2 regions of the Absicoccus intestinalis genome follow, and region 2 is predicted to be linked to the other one. Evidence: predicted binding sites of a transcription regulator. Region 2 holds the regulator's gene; the other holds the start of a gene.
What was found. The regulator Rex, encoded in region 2, represses fermentation and respiration genes when NADH is low (regulators of the CRP and FNR family bind a similar motif). The targets are predictions, from matches to a motif close to GTGAANNNNTTCAC.

Region 1: MOZ64_RS10740 (4Fe-4S dicluster domain-containing protein) is a predicted target of Rex. The motif match lies at 6,514-6,527, and genes of this name have one in related genera.

Annotation. Positions count from the first base shown of each region.
Region 1 covers NZ_JALBUS010000023.1:20,701-28,624, reverse strand. Annotated here, with positions in the region: gene glgD (glucose-1-phosphate adenylyltransferase subunit GlgD) at 1-775, opposite strand, end outside; gene MOZ64_RS10770 (glucose-1-phosphate adenylyltransferase) at 778-1,917, opposite strand; gene MOZ64_RS10765 (chloride channel protein) at 2,012-3,235, opposite strand; gene MOZ64_RS10760 (desulfoferrodoxin family protein) at 3,272-3,661, opposite strand; gene MOZ64_RS10755 (RluA family pseudouridine synthase) at 3,757-4,635, shown strand; gene MOZ64_RS11635 (prepilin peptidase) at 4,529-4,954, opposite strand; gene MOZ64_RS10750 (pseudouridine synthase) at 4,990-5,865, opposite strand; gene MOZ64_RS10745 (HAD family hydrolase) at 5,852-6,490, opposite strand; gene MOZ64_RS10740 (4Fe-4S dicluster domain-containing protein) at 6,599-7,924, shown strand, end outside.
Region 2 covers NZ_JALBUS010000008.1:29,612-37,535, reverse strand. Annotated here, with positions in the region: gene MOZ64_RS06450 (gluconeogenesis factor YvcK family protein) at 1-364, shown strand, start outside; gene whiA (DNA-binding protein WhiA) at 327-1,271, shown strand; gene MOZ64_RS06440 (hypothetical protein) at 1,268-1,795, shown strand; gene MOZ64_RS06435 (NusG domain II-containing protein) at 1,811-2,173, shown strand; gene MOZ64_RS06430 (Gx transporter family protein) at 2,170-2,676, shown strand; gene MOZ64_RS06425 (hypothetical protein) at 2,673-3,275, shown strand; gene MOZ64_RS06420 (redox-sensing transcriptional repressor Rex) at 3,360-4,010, shown strand; gene asnS (asparagine--tRNA ligase) at 4,238-5,593, shown strand; gene MOZ64_RS06410 (N-acetylmuramoyl-L-alanine amidase) at 5,643-6,941, shown strand; gene MOZ64_RS06405 (ABC-F family ATP-binding cassette domain-containing protein) at 6,938-7,924, shown strand, end outside.

The DNA.
Region 1 (7,924 bases), on a different contig from region 2:
CAGGTTCTAAGGTTGCCATATTTGCCTCATAATAGGATTTTAGATCATATACATAGTAAATCTTCTTGCGATATGGAATACCACGAATATCCAATTCACTGCATAAATCGTTGACAATATCACGTAACCAATATAAGGCTGATGTTTTTCTTGCTTCGAGGATGGCATTCACAAAAATCTCTTTTGACATGATATAGGTTTCCAACGATAAACTACGATTTTTATATTTACCGATATTATATCCTAAAGATTCGATTCCTTTTTGACGATTCAATTGAACCGTTGCACAACCAATATATTCTTCTTTGGCCGTATCGATATTTTGATACAAAATCGAAATATCCGCACCGCTTTCGATATGTTGATCTAAAAGCTCTGCATAATCCGCTTGATAAATGATATTTGTTGGGGCAATGATCACATATTCACAATTGGATGTTTGAATACTATGTAAATTATCATAATACGTATCCACATCGGGTGTGATTCGACCCGTTATATTTTCTTTATATAATGGCACCAATTCCAAATTTCCATGTTTCGCATTGATATTATATTGACGGCCTCGACCAATATGCTTGAACAATGGTTTTGGATTTCCATTGATATAAATTTGGATATTATCCATTCCGCTATTTGTCATATTTGACATGGGAAAATCGACCATACGGAAACGTCCCATAAAATTGAAGGCTGCCATAGGACGATACGATTGCATTCCTTCTACATATACGCTGGAGTCATTATAAGCGATGATACCTAATGCTTTTGCCATGATTATCCACCTTTCTTCACATGTTTTGCCACTAAAGTGACTTCTTTACTTGATAAAGAACCAACTTTTGTATCGGCATCGATCTTGATGTTATCTGCGACCAAAGCCTTATAAACTTTTGCACCTGCACCTACAGTAACACCTGGTAATAATACCGATTGTTCAACGATAGCCCCTTCTTCGATCGTGACACCATTGGAGATGACGGATTCTTTCGCATGGCCTAAAATAACGGCTCCTTGATTGACATAAGAATGTTCTACTTTTCCATTTGGTCCGATATATTCTGGCAAAGCTGGAATGTCTTCCGTATAAATTTTCCAAGTTGGATCATCTAAATTCAATTCACTGCTCTTATTTAATAGATCCATGTTGGCTTCCCATAAGGAATCAATGGTTCCAACATCTTTCCAATACCCTTCAAAACGCCAAGCCACTAATTTTTTTCCTTGATTTAAATACGATGGAATGATATCTTTTCCAAAATCATGGCTTGATCCTTCCACTTTCATATCGGCAATCAATTCTTTACGCAATAATTTCCAATTGAAGATATAAATACCCATACTTGCCAAGTTGCTCTTTGGCTGAGCAGGTTTTTCTTCGAATTCAACAATGTTTCCATCCTCATCGGTATTCATAATACCAAAACGACTGGCCTCATCCCAAGAAACAGGTAATACCGCAATGGTCGCATCGGCATCATGTTCTTTATGATATGCAAGCATTTTCGCATAATCCATCTTATAGATGTGGTCACCCGATAAAACTAAAACATATTCAGGATCAAAACGATCGATAAAATCGATATTTTGAGTAATGGCATCCGCCGTTCCTTGATAGACATCAAATTTGGTTCCATCTTTCTCACTTGGTGGTAATACATAGACACCGCTGCCTCGCGTATCCAAGCCCCAACGTTGTCCTGCACCGGCATAGGCATTCAATTCAACGGGTTCATACTGGGTCAACACACCCACGATATCAATACCTGCATTGGCACAGTTGCTCAATGGGAAATCGATGATACGATATTTTCCACCGAAATGTACGGCCGGTTTCGCGTTTTTAGCCGTCAAATCTTTTAAACGCGTTCCGCGCCCGCCCGCTAAAATCATGGCGAGCATATTATTCTTTTCCATACTCATCCTCCTAATACTAAGTATTTACTAAAAAAATTATAACACAAAATGAATCAATGTATATAAATTAAGTTAAATTGTAAGAGTTTACATACTAAATTCGTAAATTTCTTTGCAAAACATAGATGGAATGATTTTTATTCAATAAGAAGGCGATGGCACAGACAATAAAAAAAGGCATAAAATACTGCGTACCAAAGATTTCCATACCAATCGCAATGGGTGCCAACAAGGTATTGGTTCCCGCGGCAAATAAAGCGGCATATCCCAAAGCGGCTGCAAACATAGGAGGAATCCCTAAAAGCGTACCAATCCAATAGCCTAAACACGTACCAATCGTAAATAATGGCATGACTTCACCACCTTGAAAACCACTTGCCAAAACCAAAACGGTCATGACCAATTTTAAGATCCAGTCCCACGGATAAATTGTTTTCCCAGTCATGGCCGCTTGGATCAAATTCACACCCAAACCACAATATCGACCATGATACAAAGTCGCTAATAATACCGCACACAGGATGCCCATGATAAAGATTCTTTGATATGGATTTGGCCAAAGCTTTGCTAAATTATTACGCATAAATTGCAAGCTTTTTGAAAAAAACATACCAATGAAAGCACATACGATGCCCAATACGATCACCCGCAACATCAAGAAAAAAGTGATCGACACATGTGGCAAGACAAATTGGGTGGCATGGATCCCAAACAAACCAGAGATATATGCAGCCATAAAGGATCCAGTCAAGGCAGAACAAAGTCCTTCATAGCGAATCGCTCCCGATACTAAAACTTCAAGCCCAAAAAAAGCGGCCGCGATCGGTGTCCCAAACAAGCCTGAAAAACCCGCTGCGATTCCGGTTTCCAGCAACATGGATTTTGGAATGGAAAACGGTAACTTTTCACCAATGCGATACGATAATGTAGCGCCAATTTGTACGGCTACACCTTCTCGACCTACACTGCCACCCACAAGATGGGTCAGCCAAGTCGAAATCGCCATACAAGGTACTAAAAGATAGGTGATGGTACTATATTTTCCTTGATCGACTTTAAAGACTAGATTCATTCCTTCTTTGCTTTTGCCGCCATAATGCACAAAGATATAAACGATCAATAACCCGGCAAAAGGCATCAATAGAAGCAATGGCATCTCTAAGCCCACGCGAATTTTAAAGATTCCATTTAATACAAGACAAAATATCGTTTCGGCCAAACCAACGATGGCACCAATCAGACAGCCAACCAGTGCATAATAGATATACCGTAACCAAATCAAGCCATTTTTCTTAAAACCATCTTCAAAAAACGTCATACACTCTCCCATGAAAAAGCTCTGTTTAAAACAGAGCTATGCAATATCCATTTCCGCTTTCCAAAGACCATGCAAGTTACAATATTCATACACCACAACATGTCCCTTGCGATTTCTTAAAGCAATGCTGGCTTCAGGTGCTTGGCCAGGCACCAATGAGATCCTATCCATGCTACCATCTTCAAATTCTGCCCAGATATTCATGATATAATGAACATCCTGCATTGGATGAGGAACACTACCTACCTTGACGATCAATGTATCGTTTTCCTGGCTTAAGACAGGTACATGTTTTTCCATGGCCGCATCCACTTCGCCCGCTTTTAATTCCCGTGTTGGGCTACCGCAACAAACAGGTGTACAACCACTTTTTTGTTCAATCATTTCATACACATTTCCACACTTATCACATTTAAAAATACGCATATAAATCACTCCTTTTCTATTCCAATTATAACACGTATCCGTGCTATACTGAATCTATGAATCACTTTATTTTCCTCTATTTGGATGCGTATCAAATGCAAATCATGCCCCAACAAGATGGAACGAAACAAGACTTTATCCAAGCTTTTCATCTGTCCAAAAGAAAAGCAGCACAATATTCGATCCCGGCGCAATACAAAGCCCATCAATTGATCACGATCTACTTTCCATGGGAAGATTCGATCATCGTTTCAAGTTCCGATCCAATATCCATCATCTATGAAGATGAGATCTTGCTCGTTGTCAATAAACCCCCTTTTTTATTGGTGCATGACGATGGAAATGGCAACCCATCTCTACAAGATCAAGTGAATGCCTATCTCTATCAATGTGGCTGGCCACATAAAGCCCAAGCCTGTCATCGTATTGATTTTGAGACCAGTGGCCTAGTTTTATTCTGCAAGAATCCTTTCTTTCAAGGAATGCTGGATCATCTTTTCCGGTCGCATGAAATGCAGAAAACGTATCGTTGTCTGGTGAAAGGGAAATTTCCTGCCAACATCAAAGAAGCGAATTTCTCGATAGGACGCCATCGACATGAGAATGCCATGATCATCCATCCACATGGAAAACCAGCACACACCCAATTTCAACGGATCCAGGCTACGCCTACCGTTTCTTTTTTACATGTCAACTTGTTGACGGGACGAAAACATCAAATTCGACTGCATTGTGCACATCTATCCCATCCCATCATCAATGATCCACTCTATGGTCAAATAGAAGATGATCAAGGATTGATGTTGCAAAACTATCAAATGGAATTTGTGCATCCCCTAACCCAAAAAGAACTTGTCCTTATTCTACCTATCGAATCCAGATTCGACCAAGCATGGCGTAAAAGAGTCCATATCCATGCTGCCAAGCCAGCCAGCATCCTAGACTTAAACAAGTTAGAAAAGGAATCATCTTAAGATTTCGAACGTAAGCTAAAATGAGCCCTATACCAATTCCAGTGAAGAGAGCTATACTCATTCTTTCATAGCCCAAAAGAAAACCAAAATAAGCCAAAAAGGCAACGTCGGCTGTCCCTATCCAATCGGGATGGATACGATACAGCAACCAACCGATCCCGCCAAACAAACCAAGCCCCATACCGGATGAGACAAGATCGACCGGAAAAAAGCAGCCTATCATCACAAGAGATGGCAAGATCCACCATTTGGAAAAATACATCGTTTGCCAATCATTGATCGCAATGGCCAATAAATATAGATAAAAAAAGATGTCCATACGTTTACTATAGACATCCAATATGAAGATATTCTTTAGATTTCAAAAATACGTTGCGAAATCCGCATGGGTACATGACTCAGATCCAAACGATATGCAACCAAATGATACTGTTTTTCTAAACCTTTATAGCCATACTTGTGATCTCCCACCAATGGATGGTGATAATGCCCCATCAATGCTCGAATCTGATGAAATCTTCCCGTATGCAACTGGATATCACACCATGTCGCATCATTCTTTTTAGCTAGGGTTTTCACATCCATATAGGCTTCTACAAATCCGGGTGTGGGGTTGTCTTTTACGATGGCTTTGGTTCCTTCTTTTTTGATATAGCCATGCATTTGAAAGGAATCCAATAAAAAAGTACCACTGATCAAGGCGCGATATTGTTTTTTGATGGATCGATCCGCAATGGCTTGATTGATGATCCGTAAGGTATTCGCGTTTTTAGCCGCAATGATCAAGCCAGCCGTATTGCGATCCAAACGATGACAGATCGTCGGCGCAAAACTGTGATCCGTCATCGTATATTCTCCCTTTTGGTAGAGATAGGCTTGAAGTCGGGAAACCACACAATCTTGTTGTTCTTTTTGATCCGATTGACTCAACAATCCTGCCGGTTTATTGATGATCAAAAGATTCTTATCTTCGAATACGATATCCAATTGGGTGGATGCCGTTGGCACTTCTCTTTCCTTTTCTTTCAATACATCCGGTGGCAAAAATAATAAGATATGATCATGGATCTGTAACTTCTGATCATAGGTGCATCGTTTTCGATTGACTTTGATCTTCTTTTTACGAATTCCCTTATACATCATGGATTTCGATAGATCTGGAAAGGTCTTCAATAAAAATTTGTCCAATCGTTGTCCTGCATCATTTTCGGATACTTCAATCTCTTTCATAGATATACTCCAAACTATCTGATAATTGATTTACAACCGGTGTGGGCATCTTCTCTAAGGTCGACTTGGCTTGATGGCCACTCGCCACCAATACACAATGGGCATCGATTGCCTGAGCCACTTCATAATCATGGACCGAATCGCCGACAAACCACAATTCATCCCATGGATTCTGTTTTCGATAGGCTTGTGCCAATTCGACTTTGCTCTTGGCATAGATGTCTTCGATACCATAAATCCCATCCATATGTTGTTCCAAAGGAAATTGTTCAATTTGATCCAATAAAAAAGCTTTCTTGCTGGCCGATAAGATCACTTGTGGCGTTTTTTTCTTTTCTACTTTTTCAATCGTATCCATCACATCACTATATAAGGAACAATGCATACTTTTAGCTTGATAATCCTCCATATATTCTTGAGCCAATACTGAAAATGGTGTTTGCTCAAAATCAAATCCAATTCGTTGATAATAATCAGCGATTGGAAAACCAAATACATTTCGATAGGCATCAATATTTGGCAATGGATCTAATGCATGATTTTTCAATAATCGATTGATACAAGAAAAACATAGATGTAAATCATCAAACAATGTACCGTTCCAATCCCATACAATTTTTTTCATAGTTAGATTGTACCATATTATTTGTGAAAAAAATCACTTTTAAAAGCATCATAAGTTTGTTATTATGTTAACAGACAGAAGATAAATATTGAGGTGAAAGAAAAATTTATGCGAGGAGTATACAATTCAGTAACAGATACGCGCAGAAAGGTCTTTGCTGCCATTGCCGAAATGGCCTATAACGACAACGAAGACTATGCGAAACAAATGGAACAAGTTCCCTATGACATCTTACCAGGAAATCAAGAAAATGTCTTCCTAGAGCGTGCCATCATTGGTGAACGTTTACGTGTAGGAATGGGACTCGATCTAAGAGATGTGAGTGAAGCTGGCGTTGTCAGTGATGGTATTGAAAATGGTATTCAGCCCGAAAAGTATTATGAACCACCACTAGTGAACATCATCAAGTTTGCCTGCAATGCCTGTCCAGAAAAAAAGGTCATTGTCACGGACATGTGCCAAGGATGTTTTTCTCATCAATGTACCGAAGTATGTCCAAAGAAAGTGGTTTCAATTGTCAATGGACGTTCGCACATTGATCAAAGTGGCTGTATCAAATGCGGCCGTTGTGCCGAGGCTTGTCCTTACCATGCAATCATCAAGATGGAGCGTCCTTGTGCTTCCAGCTGTGGAATGAATGCCATCAGTTCCGATGAAAATGGCAAAGCCGAGATCAATTATGATAAATGTGTCAGTTGTGGACAATGTTTGGTGAACTGTCCATTTGGCGCAATCGTTGATAAAGGACAAATTTTCCAAACTATCTATGCGATGAAACAAGGCTATGAGGTCATTGCGGCTATTGCTCCGGCCTTTGTTGGTCAATTTGGTCCCAAAGTGACTCCCGATAAAGTCAAGACCGCATTGAAAGAATTAGGTTTTGCCGATGTAGTAGAAGTAGCCATTGGCGCCGATCTTTGTACGATTGACGAAGCCGAAGATTTTTTGAAAAATGTTCCAGAAAACTTAGACTTTATGGGTACAAGTTGTTGCCCTTCTTGGTCGGTCATGGCGAAAAAAGAATTCCCACAATTTGCGAAAAATATCTCGATGGCCCTGACCCCAATGGTGCTAACGGGTCGTTGGATCAAAAAGCGTAAACCAAAAGCCAAAGTGGTCTTTATTGGTCCTTGTGCCGCCAAAAAGTTGGAAGCAAGTCGTCATTCGGTTCGTAGTGATATTGATTTTGTATTAACATTTGAAGAAGTCATGGGTATGTTCCAAGCCAAAGGAATTGACCTTGAACAAATTACGGTCGATGATCCATTTGTGGATGGAACCAAAGCCGGTCGTCAATTTGCGGTCACTGGTGGTGTAGCGGCTTCCGTCAAAGAATTGATTGAAAAAGAACATCCAGACATCAAAGTCAAGGTACAAGCTGCCGAAGGTTTGAAAAACTGCAAGACCATGTTGATGATGGCAAAAGCAGGTCGT
Region 2 (7,924 bases):
CTATTTTTGTAATGCGATGACCCAACAAGGAGAGACCGATAGCTATAGCGTAGAAGATCATATTCGGGCATTGGAAAAACATTCCTTTAAAGACGCGGTAGATCTGGTGGTCGTGAATCAATCCTACTTACCAAAACCAATCTTGGAAGCTTACGCAAAGCAGCATTCCTATCCGGTCAAGATCAAAGAAGCGGAACATGACTATGGCATTATGCAGCGATTATTGGTACAATTTGATACCCAAGGACGTATACGTCATGATCCGAAAGCGGTTTGTGAAGCGGTAGCCGAAATCTTGGAAAAGATAGATAGTAAGGAGGATCTCCGTGTCCTTTACCAGCGAAGTGAAAAAACAAATCTGTAAAGAACCAACCGATCGAAATCAAGCACGGGCACAAATTTGTGCCCTCTTTCAAATGCGTGCCAGCATGCATATGAACTTTCGTGGTTTGTCGGTTTCCTATCAAACTGAAAACGCAACGATTGCCAAACATCTGTTTCAAATGTTGAAACAAGTATATGGGGTCAATCCACGTTTATCGGTCATTCGCAATATGCGTTTAAAAAAAAGCAATATGTATCGCGTGGAAGTATATGATAAAGCCAGCGAGATCTTAGATGATCTCGGCATTTTGACCGATACGGGCATCCACTATAAACCCTTGGGACGATTGATCCGATCGGATAAAATGGCACGAGCTTATTTGTGTGGTTGTTTTCTAGCCAGTGGATCGATCAACGATCCCAAAACCGCCAATTATCATTTGGAGATGTCAACCACCGAAACGGAGCTGGCCCAAGCCGTTCAACATTTGATGGAACGCTATCATTTACCTGCGAAGATCACCAAACGCAAAAAATACGAAGTGATCTATTTAAAAGCGGGTGAAAAAATTGCTGATTTTTTACGGTTGTGCAATGCCAGTCAAGCCCTGTTTGATTTTGAAGACAGCCGCATCCAACGTGACTTCTTTAATCAAATGACACGGCTGGATAATTGTGAAGTGGCCAATGAAATGAAGACCCAAAAGGCCGCCAAAAAACAATTAGAAGCCATCGCGATCCTGGAGGCCAATCCGCAAAAGGTAGATATTTCGGATAAGATTCGTCATGTGATGGAAATTCGCAAACAATTTCCCGATGCCAACATGAATGAATTGTGTGAAGAAGTCTATCGTGCCTATGGCGATATCATATCAAAATCGGGAATGAAGCATCGCTTGAATCGGATCAAAGAGATGGCGGCATCCATACAGGAGGAATCCACATGAAAAAATTCACATTATTATTAGCCTTGGGTATATTGCTGAGTGGATGTTCCAGTTCCATTGAACTACAAAAACATACATTTACCTATGAATTGGGCGCCGATGTATATGGCAATCCCAAGCTCTATATCAAAAATGCCGATCATTACGACACCAAGAATATGAAGGTCGTACCCCAATCCAAAGGCATCTATAAAGAAAAGAATCGTTTTGTGAACAAAGGAAAAGAGTATCTCGTTTGTGGTACCTATGATTTTACCTTGATCAATGGAAACCAAAAAATCCCATTTAAGATTAAAATCAAAGATACCCAAGCACCACTGGTCAATCAATCACCAACTGAAATCACATGTAGCGTTGGTGCCGAACCCGATTATCAAACCGCTTTTGATGCCAGTGATCTATCCGGCGTGAACTATGAAAGTGATGTTGATACATCCACCACCGGAACCAAAGCCACTACCGTACGGATCTATGATCGATTTGGCAATACAGTTGAAAAAAAAGTGAATATCGTCGTGCAATAGTCTATAATGATTGACATGACAAAGGCAGATAAGATCTTGATCGTTGGTATCATGATTCTTTCGATTGGTTTGATTTTTCCTTTATTGCACAATGCACCGACATCCAAAGTCGCGGTTGTCCAAGTTGCCAACAAAGAAGTATTACGCATCGATCTAAGACAGAATAAAGAATATACCGTAAAAGGGAAGTTGGGACCGGTTCATATTCAGGTGAAAGATGGTGCAGTTCGCGTGCGACAAGAAAACAGTCCACATCATACGTGTTCCAAACAAGGATATGTATCCAATGCGAATACGCCCATTGTTTGTCTTCCCAATGAAACCGTGGTTCAAATTGAAGAGGGAAATGATTCCAGTGAGGATACGGTGATTCAATGATGAATACAAGAAAAAGTGTCAATTTAGGATTTTTGATGGCCGTGGGCATTCTTTTACAACTCATTGAAAGCTTTGTGCCCATCGTGATGATCGTTCCCGGATTTAAGATTGGACTCGCTAATTTAGCTAGCTTATTTGCCTTGATGATCTATGATAAAAAATCCATGTGGATCGTCGGTATGGGTCGGATCTTTTTAAGCGCCATACTACAAGGGACGCTTTTTAGCGTCGCCTTCTGGCTTTCGTTATCTGGCGGCTTGTTGAGCTTGCTGGCGATGTCGATTGGTGCCGATGTCAAGGTATTTTCTATCTATGGCATTTCCATCTTGGGAGCCGCTTTTCATAGCGTAGGCCAAGTGATTGCCGTAACATGGATCTATCAACAATATTTTATGCAGCTGTTTTTGCCAATCTTATTGGCCCTTTCCATTGTGAGTGGTTTAGTTGTGGCCATCCTATCACAAAAAATGCTGGATCGATTGAAAGGAAGGATCGTTGAATGACGCAACCATATATGGGCGCTTTAAAACAAGTCGAACGCCTAATGCAAGATAGTTTGGGAACGTATTCGCAAAATTCCATGAATCAATTACATGATCTTTGTATCCAAATGAGCCAGGATCCCGTGTATGATGTGGATTATTTAAAATTGATGGAATTATATGGCCGAAAATATCGCAAAGAAAAAAACGAAGAAGCCTTACGATTTGTGGTCATGCGCATGCAACAAGTTTCCTTAGCCAGACAAACGCCCAAACGTACATATGCAGGGGTCGTTTTTACCAATCGACCATTGGATGCTTTTACCATAGCCTTTCTAAAAGAATTTCCATCCCTTTTACATACGTATGAAGAACGCTATAAAGTACGTATTTTGCAGATTGCGACGCTCGTTTTTGTGGTGGCACTGATCGTATTGGTCTTGCTTTTTCATTTATCTTTTTTGATAATTTGGCTGTCCTTGCTTCTTATGTTTGGTGTTTTTGTTTATTATACCTTTCAGTATGGATATGCCTCCATTGTCAAAGAGCAAATGCAAGATTTGATTCAATTTGTGGATCCCACTTTGAAAAAGTTAGATGAAAGACAGATGTCCAAATGATTTGTGACATCTATTTTTTTATTCACAACGGTTGCTAAATACTTCACAAGCAGTTACAATATAGATAACTATGCGGAGGTTGTAATGACTACGAATAATAATAATAATAATAAAAATGTACCAAAAGCCACCTTTCAAAGATATCCAGTTTATTTAAAAGCCTTACGAAAATTAAAAAAACACGGTGTGGAACGTGTCATGTCCAAAGAATTGGCCGAACTGGTCAACATTGAACCCACAACGATTCGTCGTGATTTTTCTTTTTTAGGCAATCTAGGCAAACAAGGCTACGGCTATAGTGTAGATCGATTGGTCGAGATCTTTAATCAGCAATTGGGAGTCGATTTTGACGAGAAGATCATTCTCATTGGAGCAGGAAACTTAGGACGCGCTTTGATGAACTACAACAAATGGGATTACGTTGTCGGTGAAATTGTTTGTGCCTTTGATCGAGATGAATCAAAGATCGGGATGGAATTATATGGTGTTCCCGTCTATTCGATGGATGAACTAGAAGAAAAAATTCCGCAGGGATGTCACATTGCGATCTTAACGATCACGCACGGCGTTCAAAAGACTGTTGATCGCTTGGTGGAGTGCGGCATTACCGGATTTATTGATTTTACATCCAAGCATTTTAATGTCCCAAAAGGGGTTGTTGTCAAGAGCGTGGATGTGGTATCATCAATACAAGAATTGGTTTTTGAATCCAATTCCATGAATAAAAAAGCATAGAAACAGGACGGACATATCGACAGTAGCGACTTGTGATGGTGAAAGACAAGAATAGATATCAAAGAACACCTGTGGAGCTGGACTGGAGAAAATAAGTAGACAGTCTCGTTCGATACGTTACATCGATCAAAGGGTACATATTCATATGTAAATGAGGATGGCACCGCGGTTTATTAAATCGTTCCTTTTAGGGAGCGATTTTTTTATTTTCTGGGAGGAGAAGAACAATGTTAGTTAAAAAAATGAAAGAACAAGCCGCCCAATTGGATGGTCAAAAAGTAGACATTCAAGGGTGGGTGCGTACCAATCGCGCTAGTAAAAAAATTGGTTTTATCGTGATCAATGATGGATCGTGTTTTACCAATGTACAAGTCGTTTATGAACAAGATCTACCAACCTTTGAACAAGCGGGAAAGATCACCTTGGGATCGGCTGTAGAAGTCAAAGGAACTTTTGTATATACACCCAAAGGCAAACAATCCTTTGAGATCCATGCGGATTCCATTGAAGTATTAGGCGCTTGTGATCATGATTATCCCATTCAAAAGAAACGTCACAGTTTTGAATATATGCGCGAAATTCCACATATTCGACCACGTGCCAACAGCTATTATGCGATCTTCCGTTTGCGTTCGGTGTTGAGCATGGCCATCCATACCTTTTTCCAAGACCAAGGCTTTGTCTATGTCCATACACCAATCATTACGGGCAATGATGCCGAAGGAGCTGGCGAATGCTTTACTGTCACGACCCGCAAAGACGACAAATATGATCAAGATTTCTTTGGGAAACATGCGCAATTGACCGTATCTGGTCAGTTACATGTCGAACCCTTTGCATTGACGTATCGCAATGTCTATACCTTTGGACCTACGTTCCGTGCGGAAAATTCCAATACGACTCGTCATGCCTCGGAATTCTGGATGATCGAACCCGAATTGGCCTTTGCCGATTTAGCCGATGATATGGATTGTATTGAAGCCATGATCAAATATTGCATCAACTATTGTTTGGAACATGCACCCGAAGAAATGGCATTCTTCAATCAATATGTCGATAAAGGCCTGTTGGAACGAATCACGCATGTTGCCAATTCTCCATTTGTGCGTATGACCTATACCGAAGCAATCGAGCATTTAGAAAAAGCCAAAGATCAATTTGAAAATCAAGACATCTATTGGGGCATGGATCTGCAAAGTGAGCACGAACGCTACATTTCCGAAAAGATCGTCAATGGTCCCGTATTCTTGACGGATTATCCAAAAGACATCAAGGCTTTCTATATGCGTGTCAACGAGGATCAAAAGACCGTGGCCGCTTGCGATTTATTGGTTCCTTACGTGGGAGAATTGGTTGGTGGTAGCCAACGAGAAGAACGATATGACGTACTAGAAAAACGGATGCAGGAATTGGGTATGGATCAATCCACCTTGCAATGGTATCTGGATCTGCGTCGTTTTGGCGGATGCAAACATTCCGGCTTTGGTTTAGGATTTGATCGTATGTTGATGTATGTGACTGGCATGCAAAATATTCGTGATGTCGAACCATATCCAAGAACACCAAGAAACTTGATTTTCTAATCACTGCCGTCACATTGACGGCTTTTTTAAAGTTTGGTATAAATACGGTATGGCAAAGAAAACATTTCATTCGATATCTCCTGTTCGTCGTTCAATATTATTGGTCACGACCATTGCCTTGATCGTTATTTCGATTTTTTTATATGTCACACGACCTACCGATGTGGATCGGATCAATGAAACCTATTTGGATACGATCCAAGATACCTCCATCTTGAAAAATAATATCAAGACCCATTTTAACCAAAATTATCAAGTGAAGACCTATACCATGTATGGCGAATCACTCAAGCTCTATCACGATACAGCACTAAACAAAACGGATGCACTGATGGGCGCGAATTTGGTCTTGGTCAATGTCGAGACCCAGGAAGAAATCAATTATACCTTTGGTTCAGGTGCGGATGAAGGCATCAAGACCAATCAATTGGATCCTGGATTGTATGAAGTCTATGTGTATGATCATTTTGAAAAAAAACGCGTATACTTCAATAAAAAGGTGCACATGGAACCCTTTGAAACGGTTCGTCGAAAGCATCGCGTGAAACATATTTCCATGGATGCCGATACCGATTATTTAAAAGATCAGGACATTCATCTAAAAAAGAATTATGCCTTTATTTCCGTTACGGAAAATATTCCCAAAGCCGATACGGTCGACGTGATGATCGATCCATGCGGTGATATTTATGATACCGAAAACAATCAAGTGGCCGATGGATTAACGGCGGGAAACCTGACGGAACAAGCCGAAGCGTATGATTTTGCCACCAAAGTCAAGGCAGAACTCGAAAAATATGGTTTAAACGTGCAATTGACGCGCAAAAAAGAGGGGACCCCTTCCTATAGTGGTCGAAGTGGTCGTGTAGCGAAAGGGTATGAACACAAAGCCAAGATCTTTTTAAGTGTTGGTTTTAGTCAATACGATACGACGGAAAAACCATTCATGATGGTTTCGCCACATACATCGGGGGTATTAGCCGATAATATTTCGTATATCATGCAAAAAAATGGTATCAAAATGGATGATACCCAATCCAGTGCTCGACAACTGCATGAAGATGGAGTCCTTTTTGATGGCTATAACGATGAGAATGATAAATACGAAGTCTGGCCACAATTGCGTGAAAGTGGGGGCAAAGCAACTTATGCGGGTCGTACCACTTCATCCAAAGAAAATCAACGCTATAAAGATAGTCCAGGTATGTATGGTGTCTATTTCCAATTTTTGAATGGGGACGATACAAGCAGTATTCAGTATTACCAAAAGAATAAGACCAAAATAGCCAAAGCATTGGCCAAAGGTGTTGCTTATTATTTGGATGTAAAGAAAGAAGGATCAAATTGAAAGTCAGTTTAAGTCGGATCCAGAAAAGCTATGGTACCCAGATGGTTTTGAATGGGGCTGGCTTGACGGTCAAAGCCAAAGAAAAAATTGGCTTGGTCGGTCGAAATGGTTGTGGCAAGACCACCTTATTAAAGATCATCTGTCAACAAGAACAACCCGATAGCGGACACGTCGTGATTGCCAATGATACTCATGTGGGGTATCTATCGCAAATTACTTTTTATGATCAAGACAATACCGTCTATGAAGAATTACTCCGAGCTTTTGACCATGTGCGACAACTGGAAAAAGATCTATTGAAACAAGCCGATATTTTGGCAACCGATGCCAGTATGGTGCAACTTGAAAAATACGATCGCATGCAAAATGAATTCGAAATGCTCAATGGGTATAATTACGAAGTAGAATTAAAAAATGTCTTCTTTCATTTTTCGTTTACAGAAGAGGATCTGAATAAACCCATCAAAGCGTTTTCCAGTGGTCAAAAGACGCGCATTGCCTTGGTAAAATTGTTGTTGTCCAAACCCGATGTCTTATTGCTGGATGAACCAACCAACCACCTCGATGTTGAATCGATCGAATGGTTGGAAGGGTATGTCAAAGCGTATCCATTTGCCATTATCGTGGTCTCTCATGATCGGGTCTTCTTGGATCATGTTTGTGATGAGATCATTGAAATTGACCATGGCAAGACATTGCGCTTTCCGGGCAATTATACCCATTATGTGCAAGCGAAAAAAGAATATATTGCCAAAAATCATGAAGCCTATGTTCGGCAGCAACAAGAAATTCAACGCTTAACGGCATTGATCGATAAATTTCATGCTAAAAGTTCTAAGGCCGCTTTTGCGAAGTCCAAACAAAAATATCTGGACCGGATGGATACGATCGAAGATATGCAAGCGGATCATTCCCAAATGCGTGCCCATTTTAGCTCGGCTCGCAAAGGAGGCAACCAGGTCTTAGAAGTGGAACATCTCCAA